3 regions of the Kitasatospora sp. NPDC001664 genome follow, and region 3 is predicted to be linked to each of the others. Evidence: riboswitches for the same ligand, from Rfam matches in the RefSeq annotation. Region 3 holds a riboswitch; each other region holds the start of a gene.

Evidence for each region. A riboswitch is a leader RNA that binds a small molecule or an ion and turns the genes downstream of it on or off. The one in region 3 is predicted to bind cyclic di-AMP.
Region 1: linked by a shared signal. The riboswitch ahead of ACWCYY_RS32260 (transglycosylase family protein) and the one ahead of ACWCYY_RS05510 (hypothetical protein) in region 3 are both predicted to bind cyclic di-AMP.
Region 2: linked by a shared signal. The riboswitch ahead of ACWCYY_RS19820 (NlpC/P60 family protein) and the one ahead of ACWCYY_RS05510 (hypothetical protein) in region 3 are both predicted to bind cyclic di-AMP.

What each region holds. Positions count from the first base shown of each region.
Region 1 covers NZ_JBSFGS010000029.1:62,664-68,144, reverse strand. Annotated here, with positions in the region: gene ACWCYY_RS32265 (hypothetical protein) at 1-1,461, opposite strand, end outside; cyclic di-AMP (ydaO/yuaA leader) riboswitch at 1,653-1,853, shown strand; gene ACWCYY_RS32260 (transglycosylase family protein) at 1,840-2,991, shown strand; gene ACWCYY_RS32255 (hypothetical protein) at 3,058-3,261, shown strand; gene ACWCYY_RS32250 (LacI family DNA-binding transcriptional regulator) at 3,313-4,362, opposite strand; gene ACWCYY_RS32245 (glycoside hydrolase family 13 protein) at 4,364-5,481, opposite strand, start outside.
Region 2 covers NZ_JBSFGS010000013.1:72,721-78,201, forward strand. Annotated here, with positions in the region: gene ACWCYY_RS19815 (C40 family peptidase) at 1-1,036, opposite strand, end outside; gene ACWCYY_RS19820 (NlpC/P60 family protein) at 1,254-2,309, opposite strand; cyclic di-AMP (ydaO/yuaA leader) riboswitch at 2,371-2,532, opposite strand; gene ACWCYY_RS19825 (C40 family peptidase) at 2,905-3,936, opposite strand; gene ACWCYY_RS19830 (NYN domain-containing protein) at 4,132-5,433, opposite strand.
Region 3 covers NZ_JBSFGS010000003.1:154,125-159,605, forward strand. Annotated here, with positions in the region: gene ACWCYY_RS05500 (bpX6 domain-containing protein) at 1-1,053, shown strand, start outside; gene ACWCYY_RS05505 (GNAT family N-acetyltransferase) at 1,116-1,532, shown strand; cyclic di-AMP (ydaO/yuaA leader) riboswitch at 1,724-1,860, shown strand; gene ACWCYY_RS05510 (hypothetical protein) at 1,864-3,267, shown strand; gene ACWCYY_RS05515 (cupredoxin domain-containing protein) at 3,385-3,891, shown strand; gene ACWCYY_RS05520 (SpoIIE family protein phosphatase) at 3,892-5,481, opposite strand, start outside.

The sequences.
Region 1 (5,481 bases), on a different contig from region 3:
GCCGGAGGCGCCGTTGGCGCCCTGGACGCCGACCGCCACGCAGTCCCGGGCCACCCCGCCCTTGCCCGCGCCGAGGCTGAAGCCGGTCAGCCGGTAGCCGCGCGGGTTGGGGTCGAACTGGGTGCGGGAGGCCACGCAGGCGTCGTAGGTGATGTCGTTGGAGGGCCCCTGGGGGGTGCGGGTGTCCAGCGGACCGTCCCACCAGTAGGCGTCCTCCCAGGTCTGGTGGGCGATGCAGGAGCGGAAGGTGATGCCGTGGCAGTTGTGCGGCACGAAGGCGTGGCTGCCGGTGTCGCGGACCACCACGCCCTCCACCACGGTGCCCCGGGTGGTGTCGCCGAGCATGTGGAAGTGCAACCCGTACCGGCCGAGCACCGGCTCGGTGACGGGCTTGCCGGCCCACTTCTCCTTGCCGGCCGACCTCGGGCCCATCCAGCGCAGCGCGGCGTAGCGGACGTCGGCCCGCTGGTTGCTGGTGATGTGGACGTGGGCCCGGCCCTTCTCGGTGCCCTCGACCCGGACGTTGCGGGTCAGGTTGAGCACCTCGGCGCCGACGCTCACCCCGCCGCCGGTGGTGACCTTGGGGTGGGCGTACTTGAGCGGGCCGTCCAGGCTGACGGTGGATCCGTTGACGGCGGTGACGGTGCGGTGGTCGTAGCGCTCGGAGAAGCCCTCGGCGTCGGGCGTCCCGGTCGGGGTGACGGCGAGCTCGTCGCCGACCTGCCAGCCGGCCGGGGCGGCGGCCAGCCGGATGCTGGTGTCGCCGGCCTTCAGCGGGCCGGCCGCGCGGACCCAGGCGGTGCGCTGGGCGCCCGCCAGGCGGAGCCGGCCGGAGCCGGTGACCCAGAGGCCGGTGTCGCTCTCCACCAGGGCCATCCCGCCGCCCTGGAAGCGTCCCTCGTCGACCGCGGGGAAGCGGACGGCGTGGACGGTGGCGGCGTTCGACGGGGCGAGGGTGAGCGCGCCGCGGACCTCGACGTTGCCGTGCGAGGTGAGCGAAACCGGACGATCCGGGGCAAAGGTGAGCGAACCTGACGGTTCGACCAGGAGCGAACCCACCGTCACGTCGCCGTCCAGCAGCACGTGGTCGGTGATCCGCACCGCCGCGCCGGGGCGGGGCGCGGCGCCGCCGCTCCAGCCGGCCGGGTCGGACCAGCTCCGCGGCCGCACCGTCTCGGCGGGCGAGGCGGAGGCGGCGGCCGATTCGGTGGGCGAGGCCGAGGCGGACGGGCTGTCAGAGGCACCGGGCGAAGCACCGTGCGAATGCGAAGCTTCCGTCGGCGGCGGTGGCTTCGCCGCCGAGGGGGCGTCAGGACCGCTGCCGCTGCGCCGTACCACCTCCTCCACCCCGACCGCCGCCAGGGCGGTGCCGATCGCCAGGCCGATGAGGAGCTTCCGGCGACTGACCTTTGCCGATCCGTTGTCCGCCGGGCCCGACTGGGGCCCTCTCGCGTGCCGCATGACCCGAAGCATAGGCAAATCCCTTTGCTCGCAAGGAATTTGAACAGAATCGATCGGAATCGACATCCGGATCGACAGCTTCCGGTTCATGAAGAGTCGGTAAAGAAACCATGATCAGCATCACAGGGGTTTGCGGTTTCAACTTAACTCTGCCTAACGTGACGCCCTGTTCGTGACCACACGGACCCAGCCCCTCCGGAACGCCGAATCCTGCCGCCGGACGGGTCGGCAGCTCATCAGCACCGCGGCAGGGGCGGGGGAACCACAGGTAAGTCGCCTGGTTTTGGTCATGTATGACCGATTTCAGGCTTGGGGTGAAGCCGCGCTCAGGCACGGCCGGGCAACTCCAGCCCGAATCCGACAGCTCACCTCGCAGGCGTGGGAGAGGAACGCGTCTTCGTGCTGTCCAGCACCACTTCCAAGCGTGCCCGCCGACTCATCGCCGCCACCGGCGTCGTGGGCATCGGCCTCACCATCCCGACCCTCACCGCCGGCACCGCCTCGGCCGCCCCCGTCTCCGTGTGGGACAAGGTCGCCGCGTGCGAGTCCACCAACGACTGGTCGATCAACACCGGCAACGGCTTCTACGGCGGCCTGCAGTTCACCTCCAGCACCTGGGCCGAGTTCGGCGGCAAGCAGTACGCGCCGCAGGCCAACCAGGCCACCAAGGCGCAGCAGATCGCGGTCGCCGAGAAGGTGCTCGCCTCCCAGGGCCCCGGCGCCTGGCCGGTCTGCTCCGTCAAGGCGGGCCTGACCAAGGGCGGCGCCGCCGCCCAGGTCGACACCTCCTCGACCACCACCTCGGCCCCGAAGGCGGAGGCTCCCAAGGCCGCCGAGCAGCCCGCCGCCCAGCCGGCCGCGAAGCCCGCGGCCGCCAAGAGCTACACCGTGGTGGCCGGTGACTGGCTCTCCACCATCGCCCAGCAGCAGAACGTCGAGGGCGGCTGGGAGAAGCTCTACGAGCTGAACAAGGCTCAGCTCACCGAGGGCCCGGACATGATCTACCCGGGCCAGCAGCTGGTCCTGGGCAACGTCGCCCAGGCCGCCCCGGCCCCGGCTCCGGCCCCCAAGTCGACCGCCCCGCAGTCGGGTTCGGCCTCCACCGGCACCACCACCAAGGCGAAGAAGTCCGCCGCCGCGGCCGCCGAGCAGACCGCGACCGTCGCCACCGGCTCCAAGGCCGCCGCGATCAACTTCGCGCTCTCCAAGGTCGGCCAGGCCTACGTCTACGGCGGCAGCAGCAACGGCGGCTGGGACTGCTCCGGCCTGACCCAGGCGGCCTTCCGCCAGGCCGGGATCTCCCTGCCGCGGGTGGCCAACGACCAGGCGGACGCCGCCACCCGGGTCTCGCTGGACAACCTCCAGGCGGGCGACCTGCTGTTCTGGTCCAACAACGGCGCCAACTCCGGCGTCTACCACGTCGCCATCTACCTGGGCGGCGGCAAGTACGTCGAGGCGGCCAACCCCCGCGCCGGCGTGAAGACCGAGACCATCGCCAACTGGGCCCCCGACTTCGCGGGCCGCGTCTGACGACGGCATGAAGCCGTGCCCCCGGAGACCTGGTCGGCTCCGGGGGCACGGCCGTATCCTGCCGCCATGGCCAAGGTCAACGTCTCCCTGGAAGCCGACTTCGCGATCGAGCTGATGCTCCTCGCCGGCACCAAGAACCCGCAGGACGCCGTCGAGCTGATCCTGCGCGACTACCTCGTGCGCTCGCGCCGCACCGAGGCACGGACCGGCGACGCCGCCGACGAGGCGCGCCTCACCGAACCCAGGGGCGGTGTCGTCCAGGAGGGCTGACAGCACGGAGGGGCCCGGGGTCACGACGACCCCGGGCCCTTCTCGCGCGTCCTAACGCCCGTGCTGGCGCGGGCCGGTGGAGCCGCGCATGACCAGCTCGGGCTGGAACATGAACTCACCGCGCTGCGAGCCACTGCCGTTGACCTCCTCCAGCAGGGCGTCGACGGCGGCGGTGGCCATCGCCTCGACCGGCTGGCGGACGGTGGTGAGCGGCGGCTCGGTGAAGGCGATCAGCGGCGAGTCGTCGAAACCGACCACCGAGACGTCCTTCGGCACCGCCATCCCGCGCTGGCGGACCGCCCGGATCGCGCCGAGCGCCATCAGGTCGCTGCCGCAGACGATCGCGGTGCAGCCCTTGTCCAGCAGGGCGTTGGCCGCGGCGTGCCCGCCCTCCACGCTGAACAGCGTGTGGTGGACGTACTCGGCGGCCTGGTCCGGGCCGAGGCCGAGGTACTCGCCGACCGCGGCGGTGAAGCCCTCGATCTTGCGCAGCACCGGCACGTAGCGCCGCTGACCGACCGCCAGGCCGATCTTCTCGTGGCCGAGTTCGACCAGGTGCTGGACGGCCATCCACATCGCGGCCCGGTCGTCCGGCGAGATGAACGGCGCGGCGATCTTCTCGCTGTAGCCGTTGATCAGCACGAACGGCACCTGGCGGCCGGTCAGCTTGGCGTACCGGTCGTGGTCGGCGGTGGAGTCGGCGTGCAGGCCGGAGACGAAGACGATGCCCGCCACGCCCCGGTCGACCAGCATCTCCACCAGTTCGTCCTCGGTGGAGCCGCCCGGGGTCTGGGTGCAGAGCACCGGCGTGAAGCCGTGCCGGCTCAGCACCTGCTCGATCACCTGGGCCAGGGCGGGGAAGATCGGGTTGCTCAGCTCCGGCGTGATCAGGCCGATCAGGCCGGCGCTGCGCTGGCGCAGCCTGGTGGGCCGCTCGTACCCGAGCACGTCGAGTGCGGCCAGCACCGTCTGACGGGTCGTCGCGGAGACGCCCGCCTTGCCGTTGAGGACGCGGCTGACGGTGGCCTCGCTGACCCCCGCCTGCGCCGCGATGTCCGAGAGTCGCGCCGTAGTCACGATCCCAGAGCCTATTGCAACCATGTCAGACCGCCCACCAGATGGTGCTGTCCGCCGGGAGGACCGTCTCGCCCTCCACCGCGACGGCCTCGGTGGAGGAGAGCAGGATACGGCCGGGAGCGGCGATCCGGACCGGCTCGGAGCCGGTGTTCACGGTGCAGACGAAGGAACCGCGACGGAAGGAGAGCAGGTGCTCGCCGGTCTCCAGCCACTCCACCGACTCGCCGGCGCCGAGGTCCGGGTGGGAGCGACGGATCGTCAGGGCGGAGCGGTAGAGCTCCAGGGTGGAGGTCGGGTCGCCGGTCTGGACCTCGACGCTGAGCCCGGCCCAGCTGTCGGGCTGCGGCAGCCAGCTGGGGCCGCCGGCGGTCGGGCCGAAGCCGTAGGGGGCCTCGGTGCCGGACCACGGGATCGGCACCCGGCAGCCGTCGCGGAAGCCGTCCTGGCCCTCCGCGCGGAAGAAGGACGGGTCCTGGCGGACCTCGTCGGGCAGGTCGGTGACGTCCGGCAGGCCGAGCTCCTCGCCCTGGTAGACGTAGGCCGAGCCGGGCAGGGCGAGCATCAGCAGGGAGGCGGCGCGGGCCCGGCGCAGGCCCAGCTCGCGGTCGCCGGGGGTGCGGATCTGGGTGCCCAGGCCCGGCTCGTTGGCGAAGCGGGTGGCGTGCCGGGTGACGTCGTGGTTGGACAGCACCCAGGTGGTGGGGGCGTCGACCGGGCGCATCGAGTCCAGCGAGAGGTCGATCACCTCGCGCAGCTCGGCGGCGTCCCAGGAGGTGCCCAGGTACTGGAAGTTGAAGGCCTGGTGCAGCTCGTCCGGGCGGACGTAGTTGGCGGTGCGCTGGACGGTCGGGGTCCAGGCCTCGGCGACGCCGATCCGCTGGCCGGGGTACTCGTCCAGGATCTGCCGCCAGGCGCGGTAGATGGCGTGCACGCCGTCCTGGTCGAAGAACGGCATCACGTCGTTGCCGAGCAGCTTGAGCTGGTCGTGCGAGCCGAGGTCGGGCAGGCCGGGGGCCTTCACCATGCCGTGCGCGACGTCGATCCGGAAGCCGTCCACGCCCATGTCCAGCCAGAACCGCAGGATGGAGCGGAACTCGTCGGCGACGGCCTGGTTCTCCCAGTTGAAGTCCGGCTGCTCGGGGG
Region 2 (5,481 bases), on a different contig from region 3:
TGACGGGCATCGCGTTGACGCTCTCGTAGCGCACCCGGGCGCCGGGGTAGGGCGCGTGCACCACGACACCGCCGCCGGCGTACATGCCGACGTGGTGCATGTCCCTGTAGAAGATCACCAGGTCTCCCGGGCGGGCGTCGGCCAGACTGATCCGCTGGCCCGCGTTGGCTTGCTGCTGCGAGGTCCGCGGCAGGGTCACTCCGGCCTGCCGCCAGCTCCAGTACATCAGACCCGAGCAGTCGAAGGTGCGGGGGCCGGTGGAACCGTACACGTAGGGCGAGCCGATCTTGCTGGCGGCGGCGGCCAGCGCGGCGGCGGCCCGGCCGGAGGCGGCCGGGAGGTTGCCGAGGTCCACCCGCTCCCCGCCGCGGGCCGCGCGGCGCTCGGCGTCCCGGGCGTCGTCCGCCTGGAGCCGGGCCCGCTCGGTGGCGCCCAGACCGTTCAGCAGCCGCTGCGCCTTGGCCAGGCGCTGGCGGATCTCCTGCTTGCTCTCCGCCAGGGTGCGCCGCACCGACTCCAGCTCGGCCAGCTTGGCCGAGGTCTCGGCGCGGCGCTGGTCCAGCCGGCGCTGACGGTCGATCACCTGGCGCAAGGTGTCGTTCTGCCGTTCGCTGACCTGGTCCAGGGTGCGGGCCCGGTAGAGGTAGCCGGCCGGGTCGGAGTCCAGCATCAGCTGCACGGCCGGGTCGATGCCGCCCGCCCGGTACTGGGCGGCGGCCACCGAACCGAGGTCGGAGCGCAGCCGGTTGAGCTCCTCCTGGGCGGCGGCCACCTGGTCCTGGAGGGTGCCGGTCTCGGCCTGCAGGACGCGCTGCTGCTCCTGGGCGGCGTTGGCGCGCTCGGAGGCCTGCTCGGCCTCCTCGTAGATCTGGTCGACCTGGGCCTTGACGTCCTTGCGCGAGGTCGGCTCGGCCGGGGCGCCGGGCGCGGCGGCCGCGCCCCCGGCCGCCGCCACGCCGAGCACCGTGGTGGCGGCGGCGGTGAGCACCAGCGCGCGGGTCAGCCGGCGGGCGGCCGGCAGGGGGGAACGAGACACGGCGGCGGCTCCTGTGCGGCCGGGCCACCGCCGCCGACCAGGTGGGCGGGCGTCCTGACGGAGGTCCGGGGGCAGACGTTAGCGAGTCGCGGCGATCTAGTCCAAACCCCTACAGGGACGAATATTTGACCACTAATCGGACAGCTGATCCACCGTCGGGAAACGCCGCAGGCCCGGCACGGGGCCGGGCCTGCGGGCTGTAGGACGTTCGGGTGGGTCAGACCCGGACGATCGCGTTGATCGGCATCACCGTGGCGGACTCGTGCCGGACCAGGGTGCCGGTGCGCGGGGCGTGCACGATCTGGCCGCCGCCGACGTACAGGCCGACGTGGTGCCGGTCGCCGTAGTAGATGATCAGGTCGCCGGGCTTGGCGTCGGCGATGTTGGTGCCGATGTTGGTGCCGGCGCCGGCCTGCGACTGCGAGGTGCGCGGCAGCGAGATCCCGGCCTTCTTGAACGACCAGACCATCAGGCCGGAGCAGTCGAAGGAGTCCGGGCCGGTGTCGCCCCAGCCGTAGGGCTTGCCGATCTGCGCCTCGGCGGCGGCGACCACGGTCGCGGCGAAGGAGCCGGCCGGGAGGGAGCTCAGGTCGGTGCGGCTCTCCGAACGGGAGGCGCGCTCGTCACCGCCGGAGGACTGCGGCTTGGCCGCGGACTTCGCCGCGGCGGCCTTGGCGCTCGCCTCGGCGGCGGCCTTCTGCTCGGCCTCGCGGATCTTCTGCTTCTCGGCCGCGTCCAGCGAGTCGTACAGGGCCTGGGCCTTCGCCAACTTGCCCTGGACGTCCTCCTTCTGGGCCTTCAGCTGCTGGCTGGTCTTCTCCAGGTCGGCCAGCTTGCCCTGGGTCTCGGCCTTCTGCTGGTCGAGCTTGTCCTGCTCGGTCTTCAGCTGCTTCAGCGCGTCGGCCTGCGAGACGCCGACCTGGTTGATCGCACCGGCCTGGCCGAGGAAGGCGTCCGGGCTGCTGGAGAGCATCAGCTGGACGGTCGGGGATATCCCACCGCTGCGGTACTGCTCGGCGGCGATCTCACCGAGGCTGGCCTGGAGGGCGTTCACCTGCTCCTGACCGCGCGCCACCTCGTCCTGGAGGTGGCCGACCTGGGTCTGCAGGGCCTGCTGCTTCTCGGTGTTCGCGTTGAACTGCTCGGTCGTGACCTCGGCCTGCTCGTTGAGCTGGTCGATCTGGCTCTTGACCTCGTCCTTGGAGGGCTGCGGGTCGGCGTGCGCTCCGGTCTGGCTGGAGAGGACCACGGCGGCGGCAGCGGCGGCCGTCATGATCGAGACGCGGGTACGACTGGCAGGCTTGGGACGACGATGGGACGCCACGAAGGCGGGCTCCTTCTTCCTACGTCCGCCTACCGGGTGAGCTGACGGGTTCGGGCTGGAAGGTAGCCCTACGACGTCTCACCCCCGCACCGTCTCGCGACGGACCGGCCGGCCTGACGCCGATTCACCCCGAGGAACGTGGTTCCCCGGCTCCGATCGGCAGCCACCCCCTCGGGGGTCCCCTGTCGGGCAGTCAACTCTCCCTGCCCCGCTGCGTCTCGAACTCGGCGGTAACCACCGCCGCCGCCCAGGCTGGACGATCGACAGTGCGGTGGTTCGACAATGACCCTAGTAACCCAACCGTGATCGGTTCAAATCCTTGTAAGAAAAAAGACGGAAGAAAGTCCAAGTGCATTTGTGATTGCGACCGACCGTGATCACGAATGCACGGTGAGCTGAGATTTCGCCCTCCGGAGACGACGGAGGGCCCGCCGGAGGTGTCCCACATCACAGCGGGATTCCGGCGGGCCCGGGCGTGTCACGGGGCGTCAGTTGCCCCGGCTCACACCAGATGTCCGTTATGCCGTGCTCGGCTGACCGGCCGTCAGACGCGGCGGATGGTCTTGATCGGCATCACGTTGGCGGGGGCCACCTTGACCACGTCACCGGTGCGCGGCGCGTGCACCATCATGCCGTTGCCGATGTACATGCCGACGTGGTGCGCGTCGCTGTGATAGATGATCAGGTCGCCCGGCTGGGCGTTGGCCACGTCGTTGCCCACGTTGGTGCCGACGCTGGCCTGCGACTGCGAGGTGCGCGGCAGCGAGACGCCGGCCTGCGCGTAGGCCCAGACCATCAGGCCGGAGCAGTCGAAGTTGTTCGGGCCGGTGGCGCCCCAGACGTACGCGCGGCCCTGCTTGCTGAGCGCGGCGTTCATCGCGACGCCCGCGTAGCCGGCGGCCGGCGGCAGGGTGCTCGGGTCGATCCGGGTGGCACCGCGGGAGGAGCGGTCGCCGCTGGTGATGGCGGCGCGGTCGGCGGCGCTCAGCTGGTTGAGGAGGTTCTTGGCCTCCTGCAGCTTGCGCTGGACCTCGTTCTTGGAGTCGTTCAGGGCCTTGGTGTTGCGGTCCAGCTCGGCCAGCACCGAGGCGGCCTCGGCCTTCTGCTGGTCCAGCCGGCGCTGCTGGTCCTGGAGCGAGCGCAGGGTCTGCGCCTGGGTCTGGTTGACCTGGTCGGCGCTGGAGGCCTTGCTCAGGTAGCCGTCCGGGTCGGAGGCGAGCATCAGCGCCACCGACGGGTCGACCCCGCCGTTGCGGTACTCGTCCGCCGCCACGGCGGCCAGGCCGGTCTGGAGCTGCGTCATCTGCTCCTGGCCGCGGGCCACCTGGTCCTGCAGCTGGTCGGCCTGCTTGCGCAGCTGGTCGGCCCGCTCCTTGGCGCCGTTGTAGCGCTCGGCGGCCTGCTCGCCCTCTTCGTAGAGCTTGTCGACCTGGGCCTTGACCTCGTCCTTGGTCGGCTTCGCGGGGGCCGCGTAGGCACCGGACTGGGCGGAGACGGCGACCGCGGTCGCAGCGGCGGCGGTGAGCACGATGACCCGTGCGCGGCTCGGCTGCTTGGGACGGCGGTGGGAAGCCAAGGTGACGAACTCCTTCAGCACTCCTGGACGCCCACCCGTTCGAGCGATAGTCCAGAAAATAGGTTTGACGCCTGACCCTAGTGAGTCAGGAGCCGTCGCGCCACTCCCCTACCGGGACGAACTTCCCTACGCACAGCGGCTTTCACGAGACGGACACAAACGCGCCACGCTCCCCTGACCGGACATCAGAAGAGTTCACGGCCTGGACAGCCGCCGGAGCAGCAGCATCGAGGAGACCGGGCGCGCACCCGCCTTCTTCACGCCGTCCGCCACCTCCTTGTCGGTGGAGACCACCACCACCGGCCGCCCCTGCGGCTCGGCCCGCACCAGCCGGCGGATCAGCTCGTCCGCCGTCTCGCCGGTCCGGCTGAACCGCACCCGCACGCCGCGCGGCGGCGCCATGATGACCGGAGCGTCCAGGTCCTGACCGTCGAACACGCAGGTCACCTCGGCCTGGGTGCGCTGGGCCAGCATCGCCAGCCCGCCCAACAGCCGCATCCGCTGCTGCTCCAGCGGCAGCGTCGGGTACCCGGTCTTCGTCACGTTGTAGCCGTCCACCACCAGGTGCACCTGAGGGATCGCCAGCAACTGGTCCAGCAGCGCCGGATCGTCCTCGGCCAGCGCCCGCCGGGCCACGTCGTGCGGCGAGGCCGAGCCCGGTACCACCGCGTCCACCAGATCGGCGGGATGGAGCTGCGTCACCGGCAGCGCCAGCTCCCGCTGGAGGCCCTGGGCCGACTGCAGCACCGTGTCCAGCAGCAGCCGCAGCCGCATGTCCTCGACGCTGCGGCCCTCCCGGACCGAACGGCGGCCGGTCTCCAGCGCGCCCTCCAGCTCGGTGATCCGGTGCCGCAGCCGCCGGGACTCCGCCTCGGCGGCGCTCAGTTCGGCGGACGCGGCGGCCCTGGCCTCCGCCAACTCGGCCTGCGCCTTGCGGGCCTCGGCCTGCGCCCGCCGGGTGTCGCTCTCCAGGCTCCGCACCTTCTTGCGCAGCGACTCCGCCTCGCGCCGCACCCCCTCGCCCTCGGCGCGCTGCCGGTCGAGGTCGGCCCGGGCGTGGGCCCTGGCCTCCGCCAGCTCCTCCTGGAGCTTCTCCACCAGCCGCTCGGCCTCGGCCGCCGCCCCCTCGGCGCCGGCCCGCTCGGCCTGCTCCCCGGCCTCCGCCACCAGCGCGGCCCAGCCCGCCGGGCGGACCAGGTAGGCGGCGGCGGCCACGTCCATCGGATCGGCCGCGCCCGGCACGCTGCCCGACTCCAACGCCTTCACCAGATCGGGCTGACCCAGCCGCAGGCGTTCGGCTATCCGCTGCCGGAAGGCCGGGTCCGCCTCCAGCGCGGCGGCCAGCGCGGTGGCCGCGTACTTGGCCCGGCGGGCGGGGGTGAACTTGGCGTACTGCCGCAGCGAGGCCGGGAGTTCACCGGCGGGGAGGCCGCCGAGGGCGTCGGCGGCGATGCCCACCACGCGGTGGCGGACGCCCTCCGGGAGCGGACGGCCCAACTGCTCACCGTGGGGCTGCTCGGCGTCCTGCGGTACGGGGCCCTCGAC
Region 3 (5,481 bases):
CACCAACGGCTGCTCGGTCGGGCCGACCCGCTGGTGGCGGCCGACCTCGCCAAGCCACGCCGCCGACCGGCCACGCGCGGCGCCTCGGGGGCCGTCGGGCACACTGCCGCCGACCGCCCCGGCACGCTGCCGGTGCTGGACGCCGCCCTGCTGGTCTCCGGCTCCGTCCTGGTCGCCTGCGGCCAGGCGGGCGTGCGGCTGCTCACCCCGGACGGTCGTACCAAGGCCCACTGGGACGTGCCCGCCGACCAGTTGGTGCTCGCCGACCACGGCGGGTCCGCCCTGCTGGTGGCCTCCTACGGGCAGACCCGCGAGGTCTCGCGGCTGGACCTCGCCACCCACACCGTCCGGCCCTGGACGACCCTGCGCGCCTCCCGGATGGCCCGCTCCTACGACGGCCGCCACCTGATCACCGCTGACGGCGACGGCATCGTGGTGCTGGACGCCCTCGCCTCCGGACCGACCGCGGTCTGGCGCGAACTCGGGCGCGAGGAGAGGCTGGTGAGCGACGTGGCCCGCTCGGCCGACGGCTGCGCGGCGGTCGTGGCGTCGGCGCTGCCCGACGGCTCACCCCTGCTCGAACTCTGGCACTGGGAGCTGCCGGGCTGGCAACTGCGCTCCCGGCAGCGGCTGGAGGGCTACCAGCCGCTGCAGTCCGTCCCCTTGGCGGCCGGGGGGTTGCTCGCCGCCGAGCTGCCCGAGGCCGACGGACCGTCGGACGACGACAGCACCGTCCTGCGGCTGGTGACCGGCACCGGCCCCGGCCACCGGCTCGCGGCCGCCGAGCCGTCCGGCCCGATCGGTGACGGCGACCACTGGGCCCTCCCGGCCATCGACGCCGCGGGCACCGGCATCCTGCTCCACGCGGGCAGCGGTCCGAGCGCCGTCCCGGCGGCGACCGTCCACTTCCCCGGGGCCGACCTCCGTCATGCCCCGGGGCTGCGGCAGCACGCGGACGCGGTCACCTACTGGCACCGCTCCGGCCGCATCCTGGCCACCAGCACGGACGGCACCACCCTCCGGGCCTCCCTCCGCGTCACGGGCACCCGCTGACCGCCCCTAGGCTGGTCGCCGTCGCCCGACGGGCGTCGAGCGAGAGGGCGAGTGACATCAGCGTGGCCGTAGTCGAGTTGAGGGTTCGGTTCGGAGTCGACGACCGGGAGCTGTCCGAGCTGCACGCGCGGGCGTTCGGCGCGGACGCCGGGCCCGGCGTCACGCCGTGGGCGAGTCGGCTGGAGCGGCACAGCCTCACCTGGGTCGGTGCCTTCGAGGCCGACCGTCTGGTCGGCTTCGTCCACGCGGTCTGGGACGGCGGCAGGCACGCCTTCGTGCTGGACACCGCCGTCCACCCCGACCACCAACGCCTCGGCATCGGAAAGCGGTTGGTCGACGCGGTGGCCGAGGAGGCCTTCCGCGCCGGTTGCGACTGGGTGCACGTGGACTACGAGCCGGAGAACGCCGGCTTCTACGAGGGGGCCTGCGGCTTCCGCCCCACCCCGGCCGGTCTGCGTTCCCGGCACCGGACGGCCTGAACCGGCGCGTCCGGTCTGTGAGCTGCGCTACAGCACCGCTCACTGACTTGTACGCGTCGGAACGGCTGCTAGCCTGCTCCGAGTCGCCCGCTCCGCGCGGGCCCCTCCGGTGGGCCGCCGAATCCCGTCCACCCGCCGGTGGTCTTTCGAGCACGGACACGGACGGGAGCGGGGGAACCAGGTCAGCCGCCTGCTGCCCCCCGCCAGCGCCCGTGCGTTCGCGGTGGCCGCCGCAGGCTCGGGGTGAAGCCGCTCCCACAGCCGCGGCCGGGCCGTACCTCCGGTCCGAACCCGACAGCTCACCTCGCAGGCGTCGCAGAGGAACCTGTCCATGCGCTTTTCTGCCACCCCTGTACGGGTCGGCGCGGTGGCCGCAGCCGGCCTGCTCGCCCTTCCCCTCCTGGTCAGCACCCAGGCGTCCGCCAGCGGTCCGACCGTCGTCGAGGACCGGATCACCCCGGCCCCGGCGGTCACCGGACCCTCGGTCACGGCCTCGCTCGCCGTGCACTCCTCGCGCTGCTTCACCGCGGACAGCGTCGGGGTCGCCGTCCGCGACGCGGCCGGCCGCCGGACCGACTTCCCCGGCGCGGCCCGGAACGTCCGGATCTGCCCGAGCGGAACCACCGTCACCACCGGCGCACTCGACCTGCCGGCCGGCACCTACACGGAGTTCGGCCGCTGGCGGGGCCTCGACGGCCGCTGGCACAACCTGCCCACCCACACCCTGACCGTGGGCACGGCGCCGACTCCCACCCCGACGCCCAGCCCCACCCCCACGCCGACGCCCTCGCCGAGTCCGACGCCGACGCCGAGTCCGACGCCGACGCCGACGCCCACCCCGACCCCGAGCCCGACCCTCACGCCAACGCCCACCCCGAGCCCGACCCCGACGGTGGCGCCCACCACGCCCGCAGGCATGCGCGCGCTGCCGGACCCGCTCTACGGCGTCACCGTCGACGACGTCTCCAAGCTCTCCGCCATCGTGGACTCCTCGCGCCACCTGGCGCGCACCCCGACCACCCGCCTGGTCTTCGACGAGACCGAGGGCCCGAGCTCCTACAGCGCGGCGGTCGACCAACTCCAGCCCGTCAGCTACCTCATGGGCGAGATCCTGGACTCCGAGTTCGTCAAGAGCTTCTCGCCCCAGGCCTACCACGACCGCGTCGCCCAGTACCTGAACGCCTTCGGCGGCAAGGTGGACGTCTGGGAGATCGGCAACGAGGTCAACGGCAACTGGCTCGGTAGCTACGCCGACGTCTCCACCAAGATCACCGATGCCTACCGCCAGGTCGAGGCGGCCGGCAAGCGCAGCGCGCTGACCCTCTACTACGACATCGGCTGCGGCAACGGCCCCTCGGAGCTCGACCCGCTGGCCTTCACCAGGCAGTACGTCCCGGAGGACATGCGCAACGGCCTGGACTACGTGACCCTCAGCTACTACGAGGGTCAGTGCAACAACATCCGCCCCAGCGCGGCGACTTGGACCTCCTACTTCCAGCAGCTGCACGCGCTCTACCCGAACGCCAAGCTCGGCTTCGGCGAGATCGGCCTCCCCGACGCCGCGACCTCCTCCACCCAGGCGGCGGCCCAGGCCATGCTGACGTACTACTACGGCCTGAAGATCGACCTTCCCTACTACGTGGGCGGCCACTTCTGGTGGTACTACGCCGAGGACATGATCCCCTACGCCACCAAGCCGCTCTGGCAGACCCTGAACACGGCCCTCCAGCGCTGACCCCACCCGCCGGTCGGGTGAACTTCGGCCGCGGTCGGAGGGGCGGCGGCGTGACGGCACGTCGGGTGTGCGCTGATGGTCCGGCCCGACCCAGGCCGCACCCCGGAGGATGATCCGATGCCGATCCGCCCTACCACCGGCCGTGCCCGTCGGTGCGCCGCGGCCGCAGCTGTGCTCCTGCTCGGGGCGGCGGGTTGCTCGGACGACAAGGACGGCGGGGGCGGGCCCAGTACGACGCCCACCCCCGCCGCCACGGCCTCGGCCAGCCCGTCGGCTTCCCGCTCCGCCACGGCCACCGCCTCCGCTTCCGCAACGGCCTCGGCTTCGGCTTCGGCGAGCCCGTCGGCCGGCGCCTCCACGGCGGCGACCGTCACCACCGTCGTCATCCGCGACTTCACCTTCACCCCGGCCGAGCTCACCGTCGCGCCGGGGGCCAGGATCACCGTGACCAACCAGGACGGCACCCCGCACACGCTCACCGCGACGGGCAGCGGCGGCTTCGACACCGGGACCCTCTCCCGGGGGCAGTCCAAGACCATCACCGCCCCGTCCACGCCCGGGAGTTACCCCTTCTTCTGCACGCTGCACCCGACCACCATGAAGGGCACCCTGACGGTCCGCTGATCAGGGCAGCCGCTGCTCGGCCCAGATGACCTTGCCGCTGCCGGTGTACCTGGTGCCCCAGCGGTCGGAGCACTGGGCGACCAGGAAGAGCCCGCGCCCGCCCTCGTCGGTGGTGGCCGCGTACCGCAGGTGGGGGGAGGTGCCGCTGCCGTCCCAGACCTCGCAGACCAGGGTGCGGGTGCGGAGCAGACGGACCTTGATCGGGGCGCGGCCGTAGCGGATGGCGTTGGTGACCAGCTCGCTGAGGATCAGTTCGGTGGTGAAGGCGAGCTCGTCCAGGCCCCAGTCGGTCAGCAGCCGCGCCACCTCCGCGCGGACCGTGCGCACGGCGGTGGGCTCCGCGGGCACGTCCCAGACCCGGACCTGACGGTCGGTCAGGGCGCGCGTGCGGGCGACCAGCAGGGCGACGTCGTCGGTCGGGGCGGTGGACGGCAGGGCGCCGAGCACGTCCTCGCAGGTCTGCTCCGGGTCGCGGTCCGGGCGGGCGAGGGCGGCGGCCAGCTGGTCGAGCCCGCGGTCGATGTCGTGGCCGCGGACCTCGACCAGGCCGTCGGTGTAGAGGACCAGCTTGGAGCCCTCGGGCAGGTCCAGCTCCGCCGTCTCGAAGGGCAGGCCGACCAGGCCGAGCGGGGGGCCGGCGGGGACGTCCGGGAACTCCACCGTGCCGTCGGGGTGGACCACCGCCGGCGGCAGGTGCCCGGCCCGCGCCACGGTGCAGCGCCGCGAGACCGGGTCGTAGACCGCGTACAGGCAGGTGGCTCCGGTGATCGGCGCCTTGTCGTGGTCGGCGGACTGCTCCTGGTCGATCCGGTTGACCAAGTCGTCCATCAGGCCGAGGAGTTCGTCCGGCGGCAGGTCGAGGGAGGAGAAGTTGTGCACCGCTGTGCGCAGCCGTCCCATGGTGGCGGCGGCGTGCAGCCCGTGCCCGACCACGTCGCCGACCACCAGTGCGACCCGGGCCCCGGGCAGCGGGATGACGTCGAACCAGTCGCCGCCGACACCGGCCTGCGCGGGCAGGTAGCGGCGGGCCACCTCCAGGGCGTCCTGCTCGGGCAGCCCGCCCGGCAGCAGGCTGCGCTGGAGGGTGACGGCCATGGTGTGCTCGCGGGTGTAGCGGCGGGCGTTGTCGATGGCGACGGCGGCCCGGGCCACCAGACCCTCGCCGAGCGCGGTGTCCTCCGGGTCGAAGGGCTCCCGCGGCCCGGCCCGCCAGAAGGTGGCGATCCCCAGCACCACGCCCCGGGCCTGCAGCGGCACCGCGAGCATGGCGTGGACGCCGTGCTCGCGCACCAGCCGCGCGTGCTGCGGGCTGTGCGCGCTCCAGGCGGTCAGGGTCGCGTCGAGGTCGGCCTCGGCCACCGCGTGCCCGCTGCCCAGACTACGGGCGCGCGGTGTGCCGGGGACCAGCGGGACCGGTTCGCCCAGCGGGATGAACGGACTCCCGGGGCCGGCCGGGCTCAGCCCCGCCCGCCGCATCGGCGCCCCGGCCGGGGGCTCCTCGCCGCGGAGCACGGGCTCGGCCAGGTCCACCGTGACGTGGTCCGCGAAGGCGGGGACGGCCAGCTCGGCCAGCTCCTGGGCGGTCCGCGT